Linked DNA regions of Aureispira sp. CCB-E. The protein of the gene in region 1 binds, or shares a complex with, the protein of each later gene. Links are inferred from orthologs where the notes say so. Each region holds a gene or a part of one and is shown in the gene's direction. Other genes may lie near its edges. The genes, in order: secY and secA.

Region 1 (9,405 bases):
TCTGGACGTTTGAACGGAGCAGAGATGGCTCGTTCTGAGGAGTACAAAGAAGGAAGAAGTCCTTTGCATACTTTCCGTGCAGATGTTGACTATGCTATGGTTGAAGCCTTGACGGTTTATGGTAAAATTGGAATCAAAGTTTGGTTGTGTCGTGGAGAAATCTTCGAAAAAGTAGACTTGTTCCCAACACCAGCTAAACGTGACCGCAAAGGAAATCAAGGAGGTAGAGATAACAACCGTAGAAGAGGTAGCGGAAACAACGATCGTAGAAGAAGAAAATAAAAGCATTAAATATTTAAACTTTCTAAAAGTTTTTTATATTTTTGCACTCGCTTTGACTGTCTGCTTGTCAGACAAATAGGAATCATTGCGACTAAAATTAATGGAAATTAATCAATTGTAGAGAGATGTTACAGCCAAAAAAAACAAAATACCGCAAGCAGCAAAAAGGTCGCAATAGAGGTCTTGCTCACAGAGGCTCTAAGATCGCTTTTGGCTCTTTTGGTCTAAAAGCCTTAGAGGGTGCTTGGATAACTAGCCGCCAAATAGAAGCTGCTCGTATTGCTATGACTCGCTACATGAAACGTGAAGGTAAAGTGTGGATTCGCATTTTTCCTGACAAACCAGTTACCAAAAAGCCTGCAGAAGTACGTATGGGTAAAGGTAAAGGTGCTTTGTCTCACTATGTAGCTGTTATTAGACCTGGAAGAATTATGTTCGAATTAGATGGTGTGCCACAATCTGTAGCAGAAGAAGCACTTCGTTTAGCCGCTCAAAAACTTGCAGTGCCGACTAAATTTGTAGTTCGTAATGACTACGCAGAATAATAACGCTTAAACTAATATAGGAAATGGCTAAATTAGAATTAAAAGGCTTAAGTGTTCAGGAGTTGAATGAAGAGTTGGAAACAACTCAAAAGCACTATTACTCGTTGAAGTTTAACAATGCAGTTTCTAGCTTAGAAAATACTGCTGAAATTAAAACAGTAAGACGTAATATTGCACGCATCAAAACTGAAATCAGAGCAAAAGAACTAGCTGAGTCAACTCAAAAAAGAGACAAAATTCAAGCTAGAAGAAGGTTAGCAAAAAAGATTAAAAAGTAATTTAAATAAATTCCGCAATGGAAGATAATAAAAGAAACTTACGCAAGCAGCGTGTTGGTGTCGTAACCAGCAACAAGATGGACAAGAGTATTTCTGTCTCTGTTGAGCGTCGTGTAAAGCACCCTATTTACAGTAAGACTGTAAAAATGTCTAAAAAATTCATCGCTCATGATGAAGAAAATACTTGTAACATGGGGGACATAGTACGCATCATGGAAACTCGACCATTGAGCAAACGCAAGCGCTGGAGATTAGTTGAAATTATAGAACGTGCGAAATAGATAATAAGTCATGATACAACAAGAAAGTAGACTAAAAGTAGCTGATAATACAGGTGCCAAAGAGGTGCTTTGTATTAAGGTTTTGGGCGGTTCTAGAAGACGATATGCCTCTGTTGGTGATATCATCGTAGTAACTGTCAAAGACGCTGCTCCTGGTGGTCTAAAAAAAGGTACTGTTTCTAAGGCAGTAATCGTTAGAACTAAAAAAGAAATCCGCAGAAAAGATGGATCTTATATCCGTTTTGATGACAATGCAGTTGTATTGTTGTCTGCTAGTGAAGAACCTCGTGGTAGCCGTATATTCGGACCTGTAGCGCGTGAACTTCGTGAGCGTGATTTTATGAGAATTGTTTCATTGGCACCTGAAGTATTATAATAAAGTCATGAAGAAATCAAATAAGAAAATCAAATGCCAGATCAGAAAAGGAGACAACGTTGTTGTACTTTCTGGTGATAGCAAAGGTGATACTGGTGTTGTAGAAGCAGTCTTCTTAGAAGATTATAGAGCAATCGTAAAAGGTGTTAATATGGTTAAACGCCATGTACGCCCTTCTGCTGAACAACCTGGTGGCATTGTCGAAAAAGAGGCTCCTATCCACATTTCCAACTTAATGTTGGTAGATGCTAACGGTGAGGCTAGCCGTATTAAAAGAACTAGAAATGAGAACGGTAAATTGGTTCGCGTTTCTAAGAAAACACAAGAGGTAATTTAGTAATGGACTATCAACCAACATTAAAAACTAAATACAGAGAAGAATTAATCCCTCAATTGATGGAGAAATTCAATTATGACTCTGTAATGCAAGTACCTAAGCTAACCAAAATTTGCCTTTCTCAAGGTGTTGGGTTGGCGACTTCTGACAAAAAACTTGTTGATAATGCAGTTAATGAGATGACTATCATCGCTGGTCAGAAGGCTGTAAAGACTGTGGCAAGAAAATCAATCTCTAACTTTAAACTTAGAGACGGTATGCCAATTGGTGCTAGAGTAACTCTACGCAACAACCAAATGTATGAATTTTTGTATAAATTGATCGCTATCGCACTTCCTCGTGTACGTGACTTTAGAGGGATCAATGATAAGAGCTTTGACGGTAGAGGGAACTACTCTATGGGTATTACTGAGCAAATCATTTTCCCTGAAATTGATTTGGACAAAATTCCTCGTATCACTGGTATGGATATTACTTTTGTAACAACCGCAGAAACAGATGAGGAAGCACTAGAATTATTGAAACTTTTAGGTTTACCTTTCAAAAACCAATAAATAAAATGGCTAGAAAAGCAGTAATAGCAAGAGAGAAAAAAAGAGAAAAATTGGTGGCTAAGTACGCAAAATTGCGTGCAGAACTAAAAGCTAAAGGAGACTATGAGGCATTGGATAAACTTCCAAAAAACTCTTCTAAAGTTCGTTTGCACAATCGTTGTCAACTAACTGGTCGTCCAAAAGGTTATATGCGCCAATTTGGAATTTCTCGTGTAACGTTCAGAGAAATGGCTCTTAAAGGTCTTATACCTGGAATCACAAAAGCTAGTTGGTAAGCGTTTAGAAATTATCCAACAATACAATATATTCAATAGCACAGTCAACTAGACTAAAGCTTTAAAAATTATTTTTTGAATCAGTAATTACATCCTTCTCCAGGATAATAATTGCGATTAAAACAGAAAGTATGGCACTTACTGATCCTATTGCGGATTACTTAACACGTATCCGTAATGCACAGATGGCTGGACACCGTATGGTTACAATTCCTGCATCTAACTTGAAAAAAAGTATCACCGAAATCTTGTACAATCAAGGTTACATTTTGAAATATAAATTTGAGGAGACTGAAAATAAGCAGGGTCAAATCTTAATCGCTTTGAAATACGATAGAGAAACAAAACGTCCTGTTATTCAAAAGTTGAAGAGAGTTTCTAGACCTGGTTTGAGACACTATGTAAAAGCAAGTGAACTACCAAATATCATCAATGGACTAGGAACAGCTGTTGTTTCTACTTCTAAAGGTGTATTAACTGAAAAAACAGCTAGAAAAGAAAATGTAGGTGGTGAAGTTCTATTCTATGTTTACTAGAACAGAATAGTTAGACAGAATTAAACAAGACCATAAATAATTAAAATATATTAAAATGTCAAGAATAGGAAAAACTCCAATCGATTTGCCAGCCGGAGTAGAGTTTAAAATTGACAATAATTGGGTAACTGTTAAAGGACCTAAAGGAGAGTTGAAACAACACATTAACTCTGATGGTATCTCTTTAGAGCAAGAAGGCAACCAAGTTATTGTTAAAAGAACAACTGAACAAAAACGCCATAAAGCTATGCACGGATTGTACCGTCAGCTTGTTTATAATATGGTAGAAGGTGTATCTAATGGCTTCAAAATTGAATTAGAATTACATGGTATCGGTTACCGTGCTAAAAACACTGGACAGTTGTTAGAATTAGCTCTAGGTTATTCTCACCCTGTTATGTTTTACATACCAGATGAAGTAAAAGTAGAGACAGTATCTGAAAAAGGTAAAGCTCCTGCTGTTATTTTGACGAGCATTGATAAACAGTTGATAGGACAAGTAGCGGCTAAGATCCGTGGGTTCCGTAAAACTGAGCCTTACAAAGGTAAAGGTGTTCGCTTCAAAGGTGAAGAAATACGTAGAAAAGCTGGTAAAACAGCTGCTAAATAAATAGTTAGATAATATTCTCTTAAATATATAAGAATCATGAGTTCTAAGACACTAAGTAGTCGTAAAAGAGTTCACAGACGAATTAGAAAAAAAATCTCTGGAACTGCAGCTAGACCTAGATTATCGGTTTTTAGAAGCAACAAAAGTATCTATGCTCAACTAATCAACGACGAAACTGCTACCACTTTGGTTGCAGCAGCGTCTAAAGAAGTTGAAGCAGGAACAAAAATGGATCAAGCTAAAGCGGTAGGTCGTTTATTAGCTACCAAAGCTCTTGAAGCAGGAATTACAAGTGTAGTTTTTGATAGAAGTGGCTACATTTATCATGGTCGCATAAAAGCTTTGGCTGATGGTGCACGTGGCGAGCGAAAAGAAGATGGAACCAACGAATTGTTACAATTCTAAATCTGAAAAAAATGGCTAAGAAAAAAAATAATAGAGTAAAATCTACCGAATCAGAAATGAAGGAAAAGTTAGTAGCACTTAACCGTGTTGCTAAAGTTACTAAAGGTGGACGTACATTTAGCTTTGCTGCTATTGTAGTAGTAGGAGATGGTAATGGAACAGTAGGGCATGGATTAGGTAAAGCTCGCGAGGTGGCAAGTGCAATTACAAAAGCTGCTGACGATGCTAAGAAAAGCCTTATTCACGTGCCTGTATATAAAGGTACTATCCCTCATGCTCAGCATGGGAAGTATGGTGCTGGTAAAGTTTTGATCAAACCTGCTGCTGATGGTACAGGGGTAATCGCAGGTGGTGCTATGCGTGCAGTGCTTGAGATGGCTGGAGTGCATAACGTATTGGCTAAATCTTTGGGTAGCTCTAACCCACACAATGTAATTAAAGCAACTATCGATGCGTTGAGCAGATTACGTTCTCCTATTGATATTGCTAAAACTAGAGGAATTTCTTTAAAGAAAGTTTTTGAAGGCTAATCGTTAAATACAATTTAAAATGGCTAAAATTAAAGTTACTCAAGTAAAAAGCGTCATCGATCGCACAAAAAGGCAAAAAGCAACTATGCAAGCATTAGGTTTACGTAAAATGAACCAAACTGTAGAGCATGAAAGCACGCCACAAATATTGGGTATGATTAACAAAGTTAAGCACTTAGTAAAAACAGAGGAAGCTTAGTTGGTGATCTCTTTGCAATAGTGTTATTCATAATTATAATTATTGATATCTTTATATCAGTAAGATAATTTCAAATAAGATGAAACTTAATAATTTAAAACCTGCTAAAGGTTCTGTTAAAAATAAAAAGCGTATCGCTCGTGGTGTAGGTGCTGGTTCTGGACGTACGGCTACTCGTGGACACAAAGGTGCTAAATCTCGTTCTGGGTTCTCTAATATGAGATACTTTGAAGGTGGTCAAATGCCTTTGCAAAAAGTAGTGCCTAAGCGTGGATTCAAAAACACACACCGTCGTTACCAATCTACTAGACCAACTGACTTTACTCCAATGAACTTGAGTCAATTGGAATACTTCGCAAGTAAGCACAACTTAACAGAAATTACTTCTGCTACATTGAGAGAATTAGGAGTTATTTCTGGAACAGCATCTTGCAAAGTTTTAGGTGCTGGTGAGTTGAAAACGGCTTTGGAGGTTACTGCTAATCGTTTTTCTGCTTCTGCTAAAAAAGCAATTTTGGATGCTGGTGGAAAAGCTTTCGTAGAATTAAAACTAAACACACTTCAAGGTATTGCTGATGCAGATGGTGTAGACAAAATAGATCTAGCACTTATTCGCAAGCATTTCAGTTTTGTAGGAGAGGACGACGCTGTACATGTTGTTGCAGAGGGAACAATCTCAAACAAACTTACTCTAGAAGTAAATAAAATTTCTGAAGAAGCTAAAGCTCAGGTAGAAGCCCTTGGCGGATCTATAGCTTTGGTATAAGTATAAAAAAGAATTGAAGGTGTATTCCTTCAATTCTTTTTGTGCGCTTCATCTAATAATATCTTAAGATAATGAATGGTTTAATTAAAAAATTACAAGACATCTGGGCGGTAGAGGAATTGCGTAATCGTATCCTTCTTACTGTTGGATTTCTTGCAGTTTATCGCTTTGGAAGTTTTGTTATTTTGCCTGGTATCGATGCAGAGGCTTTAGCTAATGCGGTAGGTACTAATTCTGGTGGTTTAATAGGACTGTTAGACACGTTTACAGGAGGTTCTTTCTTCAAGGCAGCTGTATTTGCACTGGGGATTATGCCTTATATCTCTGCATCTATTATTGTACAACTATTAGGATTTGCTGTGCCATACTTCCAGAAACTCCAAAAAGATGGAGAAAATGGGCAAAGAAAGTTGAACCAAATCACTCGAGTTATTACAATTGCTATTACAATCGTACAAGGCTCTGCTTACTTGACTTATTTGAACTCTCAGCAAGGGGTAATTATGCCTCAGATTCCTCCTACGGTATTCTGGTTGGCTAATATTATTATTCTTACAGCTGGTACGGTGTTCTGTATGTGGTTGGGAGAGCGTATTACTGACAAAGGAGTTGGTAATGGTATTTCATTATTGATTACTGCGGGTATTATTGCTGCTTTACCAGGTGCTTTTGTAAGCGAATTTAACTTAAAGTTAGGAACAGGACAATTGGTTATTTTTATACTAGAAATGGCTTTGTTTGTTGCTGTTGTAATGGCAAGTGTTGCTTTGGTACAAGCAGTTAGAAAAATTAAAATACAATTTGCGAAGCATATGATCGGTCGTAATAATCTTACTGAACTTGGTACAGAAAGAGATTATTTGCCTATCAAATTGAACGCAGCAGGTGTAATGCCAATTATCTTTGCACAAGCATTGATGTTTGTACCTGGAGCAGTGGCTGGAGCCTTGGGTAGTGAGAGTGGATTTTGGGCTGTTTTGGCTGACTTTACCTCTTTACCTTATAATGTAGTGTTCTTTTTACTAGTTGTTATATTTACATATGTTTATACAGCATTGATTGTAAATCCACAACAATATGCAGACCACTTGAAGCGTCAAAATGCATTTATTCCTGGTGTTAAACAAGGAAATGATACAGCAGAGTATATTGATGAGGTAACCACTTTGGTCACTTTGCCTGGTTCAATTGCTTTAGGTGTTATTTCTATTATTCCTGGTGTTGCTGCTGCAACAATTACTTCAAATGTTGGTTTTGCCATCTTCTTTGGAGGTACATCATTGTTGATTCTTGTGGCAGTTGTCTTGGATACACTACAGCAAATTGATGGACATCTATCTATGCATGGATATGATGTTAGAAAAATCAAAGGAAGAACTAGAACTACTGAAACGGAAGATTCAGTACTCTAAAAATAAGAAGCATAAAATCAAACAACCTAATTTATTTGTAAGTTATTATTAAATAGACATTTAAAAATTAGGTTATTTAAATTAATATTTAGATATTCGCAGTCCGAAAAGAAAATCTATGGCTAAGCAAGAATTAATCCGCCAGGATGGAATTATTACTGAGGCATTGTCAAATGCAATGTTTCGGGTTCAATTAGAAAATGAGCATATCATTATTGCAACAATCTCAGGAAAAATGAGAATGAATTACATTCGTATATTGCCTGGTGATAAGGTAGCAGTTGAAATGTCTCCATATGATTTAACCAGAGGGCGCATCATTTATCGCTATAAATAAAATTAACTAGAATCATGAAAGTAAGACCATCTGTCAAGAAGCGTTCTGCCGATTGTAAAATCGTACGCCGAAAGGGAAAAGTTTACATTATCAATAAAAAAAATCCTAAGTTCAAGCAACGTCAAGGATAATTAATAGAAGCATAAATTTTAATAGTTAGATATGGCTCGTATTGCAGGGGTAGATTTACCCAAGAACAAGAGAGGTGTAATTGGCCTAACATACATCTATGGTATCGGCCTAACATCAGCAAAAGAAATCTTAAATGAAGCTGGTGTTGATCAAAGTGTCAAAGTAAGAGAATGGAATGATAAAGATATCAAAAGCATTCGTCAAATTCTTGCTGATAAATATACAGTAGAAGGTCAATTGCGTACAGAGGTTCAATTGAACATTAAGCGTTTAATGGATATTGCTTGCTACAGAGGATTACGTCACAGAAAAGGTTTACCTTTGCGCGGACAACGTACGCAAACTAATGCTCGTACTCGTAAAGGAAAACGTAAGACTGTTGCGAACAAGAAGAAAGCAGGTAAATAATAAATAAAATCTAATCGACTAGATTATATAATATAGTTATGGCAAAGTCTAAAAAAGTAAAAAAGAAGAACGTAAAAGTTGAAGCGCAAGGTCAAGCTCACATACGTGCATCATTCAACAATATTATTGTCACATTGACAAATAATGCGGGTCAAACAATCTCTTGGGGTTCTGCTGGTAAAGCTAACTTTAGAGGTTCTAAGAAAAACACGCCTTATGCTGCTCAAATTGCTGCTACTGATGCGGCTAAAGAAGCATACGATTGTGGTTTAAGAAGTGTAACAGTATATGTAAAAGGACCAGGTTCTGGACGTGAAGCTGCAATCCGTGCGATTGATGCTGCTGGAATCAAAGTTTTGACTATCTTGGACGTGACGCCTATACCACACAATGGTTGTCGTCCTCCTAAGAAACGTAGAGTATAAAAATCAAAATCAGTTGTAAATGCCCTTCTATTGCTGGGATTGGTAGTTGCAACACAAATGTTATTAAAAAATGGCAAGGTACACAGGACCTAAATCAAAGAAAGCAAGAGCGCTAGGTGAAGCAATCTTTGGTTACGATAAAGTTTTTGAAAAGAAAAAATATGGACCAGGACAACACGGTCCTTCTAAGCGTCGCAAACAAAAATCGGATTATGCAATCCAATTGACGGAAAAACAAAAAGCTAAATATACTTATGGTGTATTAGAGCGTCAATTCCGCAAAATGTTTGACAAAGCATCTAGACAAGATGGTAAAACAGGTGAAAACTTGTTCAAATTGTTGGAGGCTCGTTTAGACAATACAGTTTACCGTCTAGGTATTGCTCCTACTCGTAGAGCAGCTCGTCAATTAGTTTCTCACAAACACATCGCTGTTAATGGTGTAGTAACTAATATCGCTTCTTGTACCTTACGTCCAGGTGATGTTGTTCAAGTTCGTGGTAAATCTCAAGGAATGCAATCTATCTTGGATTCTATCAATACAAATTCTCAAAATGTTCGCAAATTCCCTTGGTTGGAGTGGAATGGAGACAAAATGGAAGGTGTGTTTATTCAAGCACCTAACAGAGAAGAAATTCCAGAGAAAATCAACGAGCAATTAATCGTAGAACTTTACTCGAAATAATCCTTTTTAAGGAACATACTTTTGCTGTTTTT
Region 2 (10,481 bases), 340 kb from region 1 along the record:
TTTCACAAGTGGTTGAAATCGCCTTTGCACAATCATGACCCTAAACTAACAGCACTATTTAGTTTCATAAACTCTAGGAGAATACTTTCTAAGGTATCTATTAACAAAAAACGGGTTTTTAAACACCTTTTCCCAAATGAAAAATACAACGATTTAAAGCTTAGAAGATTGATGTCTAAAGGCATCAAAAACTTAGAAGATTTTGTCCATTTTTGGATGTCAAAAAAAAACACGATTGAGCGACAAAAAAATATTACTTCTTTTTTGAGTACACGCAACAGACCTCATTTGGCACAACAACAATGGTTCAAAGGACAAAAAGAGCTTCATCAGTCGCCGCATAAAACGCATGAATATTACTATCATGCCTATCAGATTGAACAAGAACACTTCAAACAAACAGCACTTCAATCAAGAATGCGTGCTACCAACCTTCAAGCTATCTTAGATAATTTTTCTATTGCTTTTATGACCGAAAACTTGCGCTACGCCTGTGTTGCTATTAGTCACAAAAACTTATATAAGACTACTTATAACATCCCTTTTTTGGAAGCGATTTTACATCTTGTCGATCAAATGCCTTATGCTACTATTCCTGCCATTCAATTGTACCATCAAGCTTATATGGCTTTAACCATTCCTGATAACTCCGATTACTTTGAGTGTCTAAAAAATAATTTATTAAAATATGAATCGTTGTTACCTCTAAAGGAAAAGCGAGATATTTATACTTTGGCGATTAATTATTGTATTCGCCGAATCAATTCCGATGAATCTCAGAAATTTATCCGAGAAGTTTTTGAATTATACAAACACGGATTACAAAACAAAACACTACTAGATAACAATGTGCTGAGTCGATTTACTTATAAAAATATTGCATCAGCAGGCTTGCGCCTTCAAGAATACGATTGGATTGCAAGTTATATTCCTCAATACGCCAAGTATGTAGAGGTAGATTATAGAGAAAGTTACAAACACTATAATACCTCTAAGCTATATTTTGCAAAAGGAGATTATGAAAAAGCCATGCAACGGTTGATTCAGGTGGAGTATGACGATTTGTTTCTTAATTTGGATGCAAAGACAATGCTTATGAAGATTTATTACGAAACTCAAAGTCACGATGCCTTAGATTCCTTTTTTCATAGTTTCACGATTTATCTTCAACGAAAAGAAATTATGGGTTATCATCGTGAAAACTACCTCAATATTATTCGCTTGACGAAGAAATTATTGGAACTTCCGCCTAGAGATTCTAAAGCGCGCCAACAGTTGCAAAATAGTATCGATACCTTGCAGCCTCTAACAGAGCGTGCTTGGCTTTTAGAGCAACTCCGTCGTATTTAGGCTAGACTTTAGCGTTTTATTGATATTTTTTTGTTTACTTTTGCCCCAAATAATACACTATGAATGTCTTACTCTTTGCGCCAGAATACCGCCCAAACCTTTCCTCTATGATTCGAAGCGCCGAATTTTATGGGCTTGATAAGGTTTATATTTACGATAAAAACAACTTGCTTTTGCCCCCAACACATAGCAAAAAAGCAAGGGCAGATATGGCCCATATGGCAAAGGTATGGACAGCTGGTGCAATTGATCATATTGAAATTATCAAGATAGAAACGATTGACTCGTTTTTATTAGATTATGAGGGCAGAAAAATTGCAACGCTTGTTGACGAAAAAGCACAGCACTTAAACAACGTTCAGTTCGAATCAAACGATTTGCTTATTTTCGGAAGCGAGAAAGAAGGTTTGCCAACAGATGTATTGCCTTTGATTGACCAAAGTATTTACATTCCAGCACTAGGTCATACTCCTTGTTTGAATGTTGCGGTTACCTTTGGTATTGTTTTGCATCAAGCCCTAAGAACAATTCAATGATTTTTTTGTTACTTAAGCAATTGTTAGAACACCTATCTAACTATTGTGCATAAAATTCGCAACCATGGACAACATGATTAAAGTGACGGTAATTGACCGTGAAAACAACAAACACGAATTGGAAGCTCCTACAGATATGAATATGAATATGATGGAGTTTTGTAAAGCTGCTGAATTGCCTGTTGAGGGTACATGTGGAGGAATGGCGCTTTGTGCAAGTTGCCACATGTATGTTGAAAGTGACCACGACTTATCTGACCCATCAGAAGATGAAGAAGATATGCTAGATCAAGCTTTTTTTGTAGAAGATAACAGCCGTTTGGGTTGTCAAATTCATTTACACGATGATTTAGATGGTTTAATTGTTCGTTTGGCTCCTGTTAGCGAATAAAACAAATTTATTAATCTTCAATAGTTCGTTGAAAAACTTTATTAGTTTGAGAATCAACAAGTTGCAAATCTGTTGCATTTTGTCTTAAGGTTTTGATTATCAAACTAATATAAATGTGCTTTTTTATCTTTTTGGTAAAAAAGTAAAAAATCAACGAACTACTAAATCTTAATAGCTTGCTATTTTATTCTTTGTGCTTCTGACTCTGTAGCACTAAAAGATTATTGATGCAAAACAGAATATCATCCAAGTATCTAATATAGCATTGCCCATAACTAGTAAAATAGCAAGCTATTGTCAACTATTATAATAAAAAAACAATGGCAGTAACACTCAAAGAAGGCGATAAAGCGCCTGATTTCAAAGGACTAGACCAAGATGGCAACACCATCCAATTAAGTGATTTTAAAGGCAAAAACCTCATTCTTTATTTTTATCCAAAAGATAATACGCCTGGTTGCACCAAAGAAGCATGTAATCTTAGAGATAATTATACCTATTGGCTCGAAAAAGGATATGCAGTAGTAGGCGTAAGTCCTGATACAGCTGCATCGCACCAAAAATTTATAGAAAAATTTGAGTTACCTTTTCCGCTAATTGCCGATACGGACAAATCTGTTATGGAAGCCTATGGCACATGGGGCGAAAAAAACATGTATGGAAATATCAAAATGGGAGTTCTAAGAACTACTTTTATTATTGATGAAGAGGGGAACATTACTAAAATTTTTAAACGCCCTAAAAATGATGCTCATACAGAACAAATTACACAGGGATTAGAAAAATTAGGTAAACTATAATGAAAGCTGATTACATCCAACAATTGAAAGAGAATCTTGGTCAAAAAATGGGCGAATACCTTCCTGGCTTAGGGGCTTGGTTAAATGGTGCCGTAACAGCAATCACAGAAGAAGGAGATGTAGAAATTGCATTCGAAGTTCGTGAAGATATGCTCAACCCTATGGGGGCAATCCACGGTGGTGCCGTCGCTGCAATCATTGATGAAATACTAGGTTTCCAATTGTTTCTAAAAAGTGATAAAGATGCTGCCTATGTCTCGATGACCATGAATATAGATTTTCTGAAAGGAGCTAAAGTGGGTGAAGTCATTACTGGCATTCCTAAGGTTATTAGAATAGGAAAACGCACCGCTAATGTTCGTTGTATTCTTAAAAATGAAAAAGGGCAACTAATTGCTCAAGGTGTTTCTAACTTTATGCGAGTCGTCTAATTTACACTTACAGATTACTATAGAGTGAGGCTGTTGAAAAATAATTTTACAATCAATCAGAGTAGTCGTTTTCAGTTTACGTGCTACACTGCTTTATTCAATTGTGTTGTAACTTGCTCAACAGCCTCGTTTCAATGAATTCTGTTTTTTATTATCACTTATAGTCATTTTTCAATGCTTCAAACTCTTGGACAGAATAAATATTAGCCAATCGTACAATTTCTGTCTCCTCTGCCCCTGCTGTTTTTGTTTCCTTGTAGACCAAACCAATCCCTTTGGCATAAACTTCGATACTTGCTTTCTTTTGATTCCAAAAACCACCTCCTTCTGTATTTTCTATATCATACAAATCTGTTGCAGTAAAAGCAATCGCATCAAGAGTTTCGCCCTTGTATTCGTAAGATAATTTTTTATTAAATTTTCGATCACGAATCAGTTTAACAGTTAGAAAATCAGGAGGAAGTTTCATTTCGCAAACAAAACGATATGCCATGGCAGAATCTAATGCTGCGTAAAAGGGAAACACAACATTTTGACTAACATTGTTGGGATATTCTTTAAGCGTTTGGCTAATACTATCCATCACCCAAAAGGTATATTCTTGTGTAATAACACCGTCTTTTATAATCCATTCTTTTATGGATTGGTTTTGCTGAAAATTAGGCGCATAATACTTAGAAATTAAGTAACTCGTTCCACTTTCGGCGGGTTCTGCTTTTAGGGACAGATAATGAGATAAATAAGCTTCCCCTTCATTCTCTAAAACATATTCATATACCTTTTCTTCTGATAAGGTTTCTATAGGGTAATAATATGCTTTAGTATAGAAAGTCGTGTCATTTGGAGTTGATTCTTCTGTCTGTTGGGTTGTGTCATTGGATTCGCAACTAAAAAGAATAAGAAGCAATAAGCAACTGATAAAATAAGGCATGAAATTTACTGTTTTGAACAACTGAGTGAATATAAAAAGCTATTACATTGCTTTTCAACACCAATGTGCTTTTGCAAAATAAGCTAGCATTATGGCGAAAATTACGATTTAAGTGCCAAAAAGTCGATAAAAAATTACAATTTTTGCCAATATGGCATACATAATACAGATGGAATAAAATGTGATAGCAAAATTAAATGTTATATTTGCTACAATGTTGAGTCAATAGCAAGTACTCTTATTCAGAACAAACTGTTAACTCTGAATTTCCCTCAACATCCTAATAAGAAAATTATTCATTTTAAGTAATTGATAATACCCTTGACAATTGCTTCATAAACTAAAGAAAACATGTTTGGTTTTTTAAAGAAACTATTTGGTGATAAATACGATCGTGATATTAAAACGATTCTACCCATTGTAGAAAAAATTAAGGATGAATATGCAAAATTAACATCCGTTTCCAACGATGTATTGCGCAACAAAACCCTTGAATTTAAAGATCGTATTGCCGAGCATCTAAAAACCATTGACAGTGAAATTGCAGCGATTCAATCGGATATTGATGCAACAGAAGATGTTCTGAAAAAACAAAATTTATTTGCTGAGATTGATACTCTAAAAAAAGAAAGAGACGAGGAAATAGAAGTTGTTTTGAATGAAATTCTACCAGAAGCATTTGCTGTGGTAAAAGAAACTGCTCGCCGTTTTGCCGAAAGTGAATCTTTAGAAGTCTCTGCCACCGATATGGACAGAGAATTGGCTGCTCAACAAATGGGTAGTCCCAAACCTTTTGTATCAATTGATGGAGACAAAGCAATTTGGAAAAACTCTTGGATGGCTGCTGGCAATGAAGTGACTTGGAATATGGTTCATTACGACGTTCAGTTGATTGGAGGGATCGTTTTGCACCAAGGAAAAATTGCAGAGATGGCTACAGGAGAGGGAAAAACATTGGTTTCGACTTTGCCTGCGTACTTGAATGGTTTGGCTGGCGAAGGGGTACATTTGATTACTGTAAATGATTACTTAGCCAAACGGGATGCAGAATGGATGGCTCCTATTCACAACTTCTTGCAACTGACAGTAGATTGTATCGATAAATACAGACCTCATTCTCCTGAACGTAAAGCGGCTTATCGTGCTGATATTACTTATGGTACTAACAATGAGTTTGGTTTTGACTACTTGCGTGATAATATGGCGCACAAACCCGATGAAATTGTACAGCGTAAGTTTCACTTTACAATGATTGATGAGGTTGACTCTGTTTTGATTGACGATGCTCGTACGCCTTTAATTATATCGGGTCCTACGGCTCAAGATAATCGTGAAGAGTTGTTTACTGCTCTAAAACCTGCTGTGCAACAACTAGAAGCAGTGCAACGCAAACTAGTTGGAGAATTATTGCGAGAAGCAAAACGATTGATCGCAGAAGGAAATACCAGCCCCGAAGAAGGTGGTGGCGGTTTGGCATTATTCCGTGCATACCGTGGATTGCCCAAACACCGTGCATTAATCAAATATTTGAGTGAGCCTGGGGTCATGCTAATCATGCAAAAAACAGAGAACTTCTACATGGCTGAGCAGTCTAAGCATATGCCAAAGGCGGATGCACCTCTGTATTTTGTTATTGAAGAAAAAAATAGATCGGTTGAGCTAACGGATAATGGTCGTATGCTCTTAGGTAAAGGTGCTGGCGATGATAGTCTTTTTGTGATGGATGACATTGGAACAATCCTTTCGGATATTGACAAAATCGAAGGATTAAGTCAAGAGGAGATTGTTGCTAAAAAAGATGAAGCTCTATTGGCTTTTCAAGCCAAAAATGAGCGTTTGCATGCCTTGCGTCAATTGCTAAAAGCCTATACCTTGTTTCATAGAGAGGATGAGTATGTTGTGATGAATAATGAGGTAAAAATTGTAGATGAGCAAACAGGACGTATCATGGATGGACGTCGTTTTTCTGATGGTTTGCACCAAGCACTAGAAGCAAAAGAGAGTGTTAAGATCGAAAAAACTACTCAAACTTATGCTACCATTACGCTTCAAAACTTCTTCCGTATGTACCATAAATTAGCAGGTATGACTGGTACAGCAGAAACCGAAGCACAAGAACTGTGGAATATCTATAAATTGGATGTAGTTGTTATTCCTACCAATCGTCCAATTGTTCGTGATGATAGAAATGATTTGGTCTACAAAACAGAACGAGAAAAAATTAATGCAATTATTAATGACGTTGTTGAATTGACCAAAAAAGGACAACCTGTGTTAGTGGGTACTACTTCTGTCCAACAATCGGAGATGTTAAGCCGTTTGCTCCAACTTCGCAAAATTGAGCACAATGTTTTGAATGCAAAACAACACGCTCGTGAGGCAGATGTTGTTGCTGAAGCAGGTAAAGCAGGGCAAGTAACTATTGCTACCAATATGGCTGGTCGTGGTACGGATATCAAGATTTCGGATGAAGTTAAAAAAGCAGGTGGTTTGGCAATCATTGGTACAGAACGCCATGATTCGAGACGTGTCGATAGACAGTTGCGTGGTCGTGCTGGTCGTCAAGGAGATGTCGGGATGTCTCAATTCTATGTTTCTTTAGAAGACAAACTAATGCGTTTATTTGGGTCTGAGCGTATCTCAAAATTGATGGACACAATGGGGCATCAAGAAGGAGAAGCATTGCAACACAAAATGATTACGAATGCCATTGAACGTGCTCAAAAACGTATTGAAGAAAATAACTTTGGAGTTCGTAAACGCTTGTTGGAATACGATGATGTTATGAACATTCAACGGGAATCTATTTACAAAAAGCGTAATAATGCCTTGTATGGAGAACGTTTGGCGATCGATCTAAACGATATGTTTGACCAAGTAGCTGTGTCTTTGGTAACTACTCACAAAGTCAACAACGATTATAATGCCTTTGCTCAAGATGTGATTCGTTATTATGGCTTTGAGACTAATATTACCGAAAATGAGTTTAGAAGCGAAACAGTACTAGACAAGTTAATGGATAAATTGTACAATCAAGCTGCAAGAACGTACAAAGCTAAATTTAGCGACATTGCTCAACGTCTAATGCCTATTATTAACCGCGTTTACAATGACCCCAATACCAACTACCAAAAAATTGGTATTCCTTTTACTGATGGTACCAAAGGAATGGAAATAGGGGCAGACTTAAAAGCAGCTATTAGCACAAATGGCAAATCCTTGGTTAATGATATCGAAAAATCAATTACTTTAGGCTTGATTGACAATGCATGGAAAGAGCATTTGCGTGATTTGGACGAATTAAAAGATCAAACTCAATCGGCTTCTTTTGAGCAAAAAGATCCTTTGGTTGTTTATAAAATTCAAGCTTCTAAACTTTATGAGTTGTTCTTGGATAGAATTAGCAAAGAAATCACTAGCTTCTTATTCAAAGGAGGTATTCCTATTCAAGAATCGGAAGATGTACACGAGGCTCAAGAGGTAGAAGTTGATAACGAAAATCTACAAACAAATATTGAGGCTCAAAAAGAAGCAGAGGAAATGCAACGTCGTGCTGCGCAAAATGCTAATAATGCAACACAAACAATTGAAAAAGTAAAAACATTCAAACGTGACACAGAAAAGATAAAACGTAATGATCCTTGTCCTTGTGGAAGTGGCAAGAAATACAAACAATGTCACGGCAAAAAATAAAACAACAAACTAACATTATGATTATCAGCAAGCTAAAATTCAAATACGTGTAAAATCTAGTTACTGACAATCTGGTTTTTATAGTTTTATATGGGTGGTTAAAATAGAGAGAATCCGTTCTACTATTTTGACCACCCTTTTTAGTAACTAGTAGTTCGTTACGGGGTTTTAACAAACTATTGTATAATCTAAGGAACACCAACAAAGAAGGATTATTATCTCACTTGATGAGAGATTATGCAGAACAGGTAATAATGCAGACTGTTTGTTCTAAAACATAAAAGAGGAGAAGGCTTGCGCCTTCTCCCATAGCAATACAGCAATTGCTATCATGAAACACTCAGGGGGAAATTTCTTATCTATACAGACGAATTCATTCTTGTTTTACAAATATCTTATTGTGGTTTTCCCCATCTTCAAAGCTCATTTGTATCATATACGTTCCTTGTGGCAATTGTACAGTCTCCTCCAAGGTCGTCACTCTATGAGCGATTAGCTTCTTTTGCTGATTGAATACAAGTTTACCTTCCATAGTATAAATATGAATACTTACGTTCCTATCTTCTAAAGCATCGGAGTAAATAAAAATATGATCTGTTGTTGGATTGGGATAAATCATCCATTTTTTATCATTAGTAACCCCACGAACTGTTTTAATTGGACTGTAACTGACTTGCCCATCGCAATCTACTTGCTTAAGTCTGTAGTAAGTATTTCCTTCATAGGTATTTTCATCTAATAACTCATAAGAATGTAAAGCGTTGGAAGTACCATTTCCTTCGACCCAAGCAATCTTAGTAAAATCATTTTCATTATCAAACAAGCGCTCTACATCAAATCCTTTGTTGTTAACCTCCCCCAGAGTTTGCCATTTGAGTTGAACCATTGTCGCTGTTTCTCTTTCTGCCACCAATTCAAGCCAATCTAGTGGCAAATTCAAACTTGAGGTATTGACCATTTCAAACTGAGTATTATTTTGATGGTCTTTATAAAAACGAAGCATTTTAGTTGCATTAGGCAGGACTATTTCTAAGCTATCGTGTGTAGGATTCCAATTAGTTATGGGTAATGTATCTCCAAGAGTATAGGGAAATAACAATACTTTAAAATTGGGACTGACACTATTGCTCTCTACAATTAACCTATGGCGAATCCAGTTGGGGTTAGAATTATACGTAGCTCCTGTAAAAAAATTTATGTAAGGTATTGTATCTATTATTCCAGGAGGTTGACTTGCGGTATAATTTTCATTCTGCAACACCCTTACCAATAACCTTCTATTGCCTATTCCTACTGGCTCTTTTAAAATTATATCGCATTGATAATTGCTATCTAATAAATTAACAGAATAATGGTCTAAAGTGAGATCACGAGCAATTTGAGCCATCCACTTGTACTGATGTACCAATGAATCTTTCTTGATATCATCTACAATAAGTAGCATAGGCTGCGCCCCTTTTATCAACCCTACATTTCGAACTACTTTTTCCATAGGATTATAAGGTCGTTTCACCATTCGTTCTAAACGACCTGCGCGACTCCAATGTGGGTAATCATAAAACGGAATATTATAATGTGGATCTGAATGAGGCGTTACCAAGAAATCATTCCATGTTTCCGTTACTCGCTGCCAACCGTTATTTCCCAACCAAGGATGATTGGAGCCTAAGGGGCGAGCCGACCAATGCCACTCCCAAGTATAAGCATAAGTAGCATCCCCAGCTACTGAGGATAAATCTGAATTGATTCGATGCCCTAATACAGTAGCTGGCTGTCGACACTTATCTCCATCTGGGTCGCCAACGCCGATTCCCAATCCATCCACTAAAACCATGGAATGAAAGTCCGAAGGTTGAAATGGACTTCCTCCAAAGGTTTTTCGAACCCAAATACGCCCCAACGCACTCATTGTAAAGTCCAAGCGATCGCCATGTGTATGACCTCCCATATCTTGTCTTGCATGAAACTGCATAGCCATTGCCTCTTTATCTGTTCCTGATCGAAATGTAGCCAACCCTCTATCCATCGCAATATATTCTGTTGAAATGGTTTGATCAGCTTGACTTTGCCAGCTACTTGTTGAGTAATCACGAGCAAATACAGCTGCGGGTATCAAATAGGTGTTGTAACTACCTCCTGGTTCTATTTGAGCATAAACATAACCTTCTGAATCATTACGATAAAAAGTAGAAATATAATTTCTCCAAACAAAATCTACTTTATTACTATTCGGAAAAATCCATTTTAAACCAACAGCATCAGAAGAATTAAATTTATACTGCCCCCATACGGGATGGTGTCCTGAACCTCCCCAAACATCATAGCTAGTAAATCCCTTTCCAAAAGGTT

What was found.
Region 2: the proteins of secY (region 1) and secA are in contact, whole or in part, in a crystal structure (PDB 3DIN), measured with the Thermotoga maritima proteins. The link is inferred for Aureispira sp. CCB-E from one-to-one orthologs. Residues at the interface, in WP_004081795.1 of Thermotoga maritima: Glu108, Gly109, Glu110, Glu111, Ala236, Glu237, Arg238, Arg239, Ile240, Thr241, Ile242, Gln243, Tyr244, Ala245, Arg246, Arg247, Val248, Thr249, Gly250, Arg251, Arg252, Val253, Tyr254, Gly256, Ala257, Ser258, Thr259, Tyr260, Leu261, Pro262; in WP_004082002.1 of Thermotoga maritima: Glu261, Ala262, Arg263, Lys300, Ala301, Arg302, Thr303, Ile304, Ile305, Leu323, Tyr324, Asp325, Pro326, Val329, Ser330, Tyr333, Ile336, Lys340, Phe345, Val349, Glu363, Phe364, Tyr374, Ser375, Gly376, Gly377, Glu393, Ile395, Thr482, Ser483.

What each region holds. Positions count from the first base shown.
Region 1 is NZ_CP133671.1:71,688-81,092, reverse strand. The notes cover bases 5,424-8,215. They hold secY (preprotein translocase subunit SecY), read left to right. Parts: upstream 5,424-6,045; coding sequence 6,046-7,386; downstream 7,387-8,215. Other genes in these bases: rpsM (30S ribosomal protein S13), read left to right, coding at 7,886-8,215; ykgO (type B 50S ribosomal protein L36), read left to right, coding at 7,738-7,854; infA (translation initiation factor IF-1), read left to right, coding at 7,505-7,723; rplO (50S ribosomal protein L15), read left to right, coding at 5,424-5,974. Also shown: rpsC (30S ribosomal protein S3), read left to right, coding at 1-282; rplP (50S ribosomal protein L16), read left to right, coding at 408-827; rpmC (50S ribosomal protein L29), read left to right, coding at 851-1,105; rpsQ (30S ribosomal protein S17), read left to right, coding at 1,123-1,386; rplN (50S ribosomal protein L14), read left to right, coding at 1,397-1,762; rplX (50S ribosomal protein L24), read left to right, coding at 1,770-2,099; rplE (50S ribosomal protein L5), read left to right, coding at 2,102-2,653; rpsN (30S ribosomal protein S14), read left to right, coding at 2,659-2,928; rpsH (30S ribosomal protein S8), read left to right, coding at 3,060-3,464; rplF (50S ribosomal protein L6), read left to right, coding at 3,520-4,074; rplR (50S ribosomal protein L18), read left to right, coding at 4,111-4,479; rpsE (30S ribosomal protein S5), read left to right, coding at 4,491-5,009; rpmD (50S ribosomal protein L30), read left to right, coding at 5,029-5,208; more of rplO, read left to right, coding at 5,288-5,423; more of rpsM, read left to right, coding at 8,216-8,263; rpsK (30S ribosomal protein S11), read left to right, coding at 8,302-8,688; rpsD (30S ribosomal protein S4), read left to right, coding at 8,759-9,373. UniProt on the Escherichia coli protein: The central subunit of the protein translocation channel SecYEG. Consists of two halves formed by TMs 1-5 and 6-10.
Region 2 is NZ_CP133671.1:407,665-418,145, reverse strand. The notes cover bases 4,465-8,332. They hold secA (preprotein translocase subunit SecA), read left to right. Parts: upstream 4,465-4,790; coding sequence 4,791-8,132; downstream 8,133-8,332. In the rest of the region: QP953_RS01640 (hypothetical protein), read left to right, coding at 1-1,350; QP953_RS01635 (TrmH family RNA methyltransferase), read left to right, coding at 1,410-1,886; QP953_RS01630 (2Fe-2S iron-sulfur cluster-binding protein), read left to right, coding at 1,951-2,277; bcp (thioredoxin-dependent thiol peroxidase), read left to right, coding at 2,598-3,077; QP953_RS01620 (PaaI family thioesterase), read left to right, coding at 3,077-3,508; QP953_RS01615 (hypothetical protein), read right to left, coding at 3,663-4,439; QP953_RS01605 (T9SS type A sorting domain-containing protein), read right to left, coding at 8,506-10,481. UniProt on the Escherichia coli protein: Required for protein export, interacts with the SecYEG preprotein conducting channel.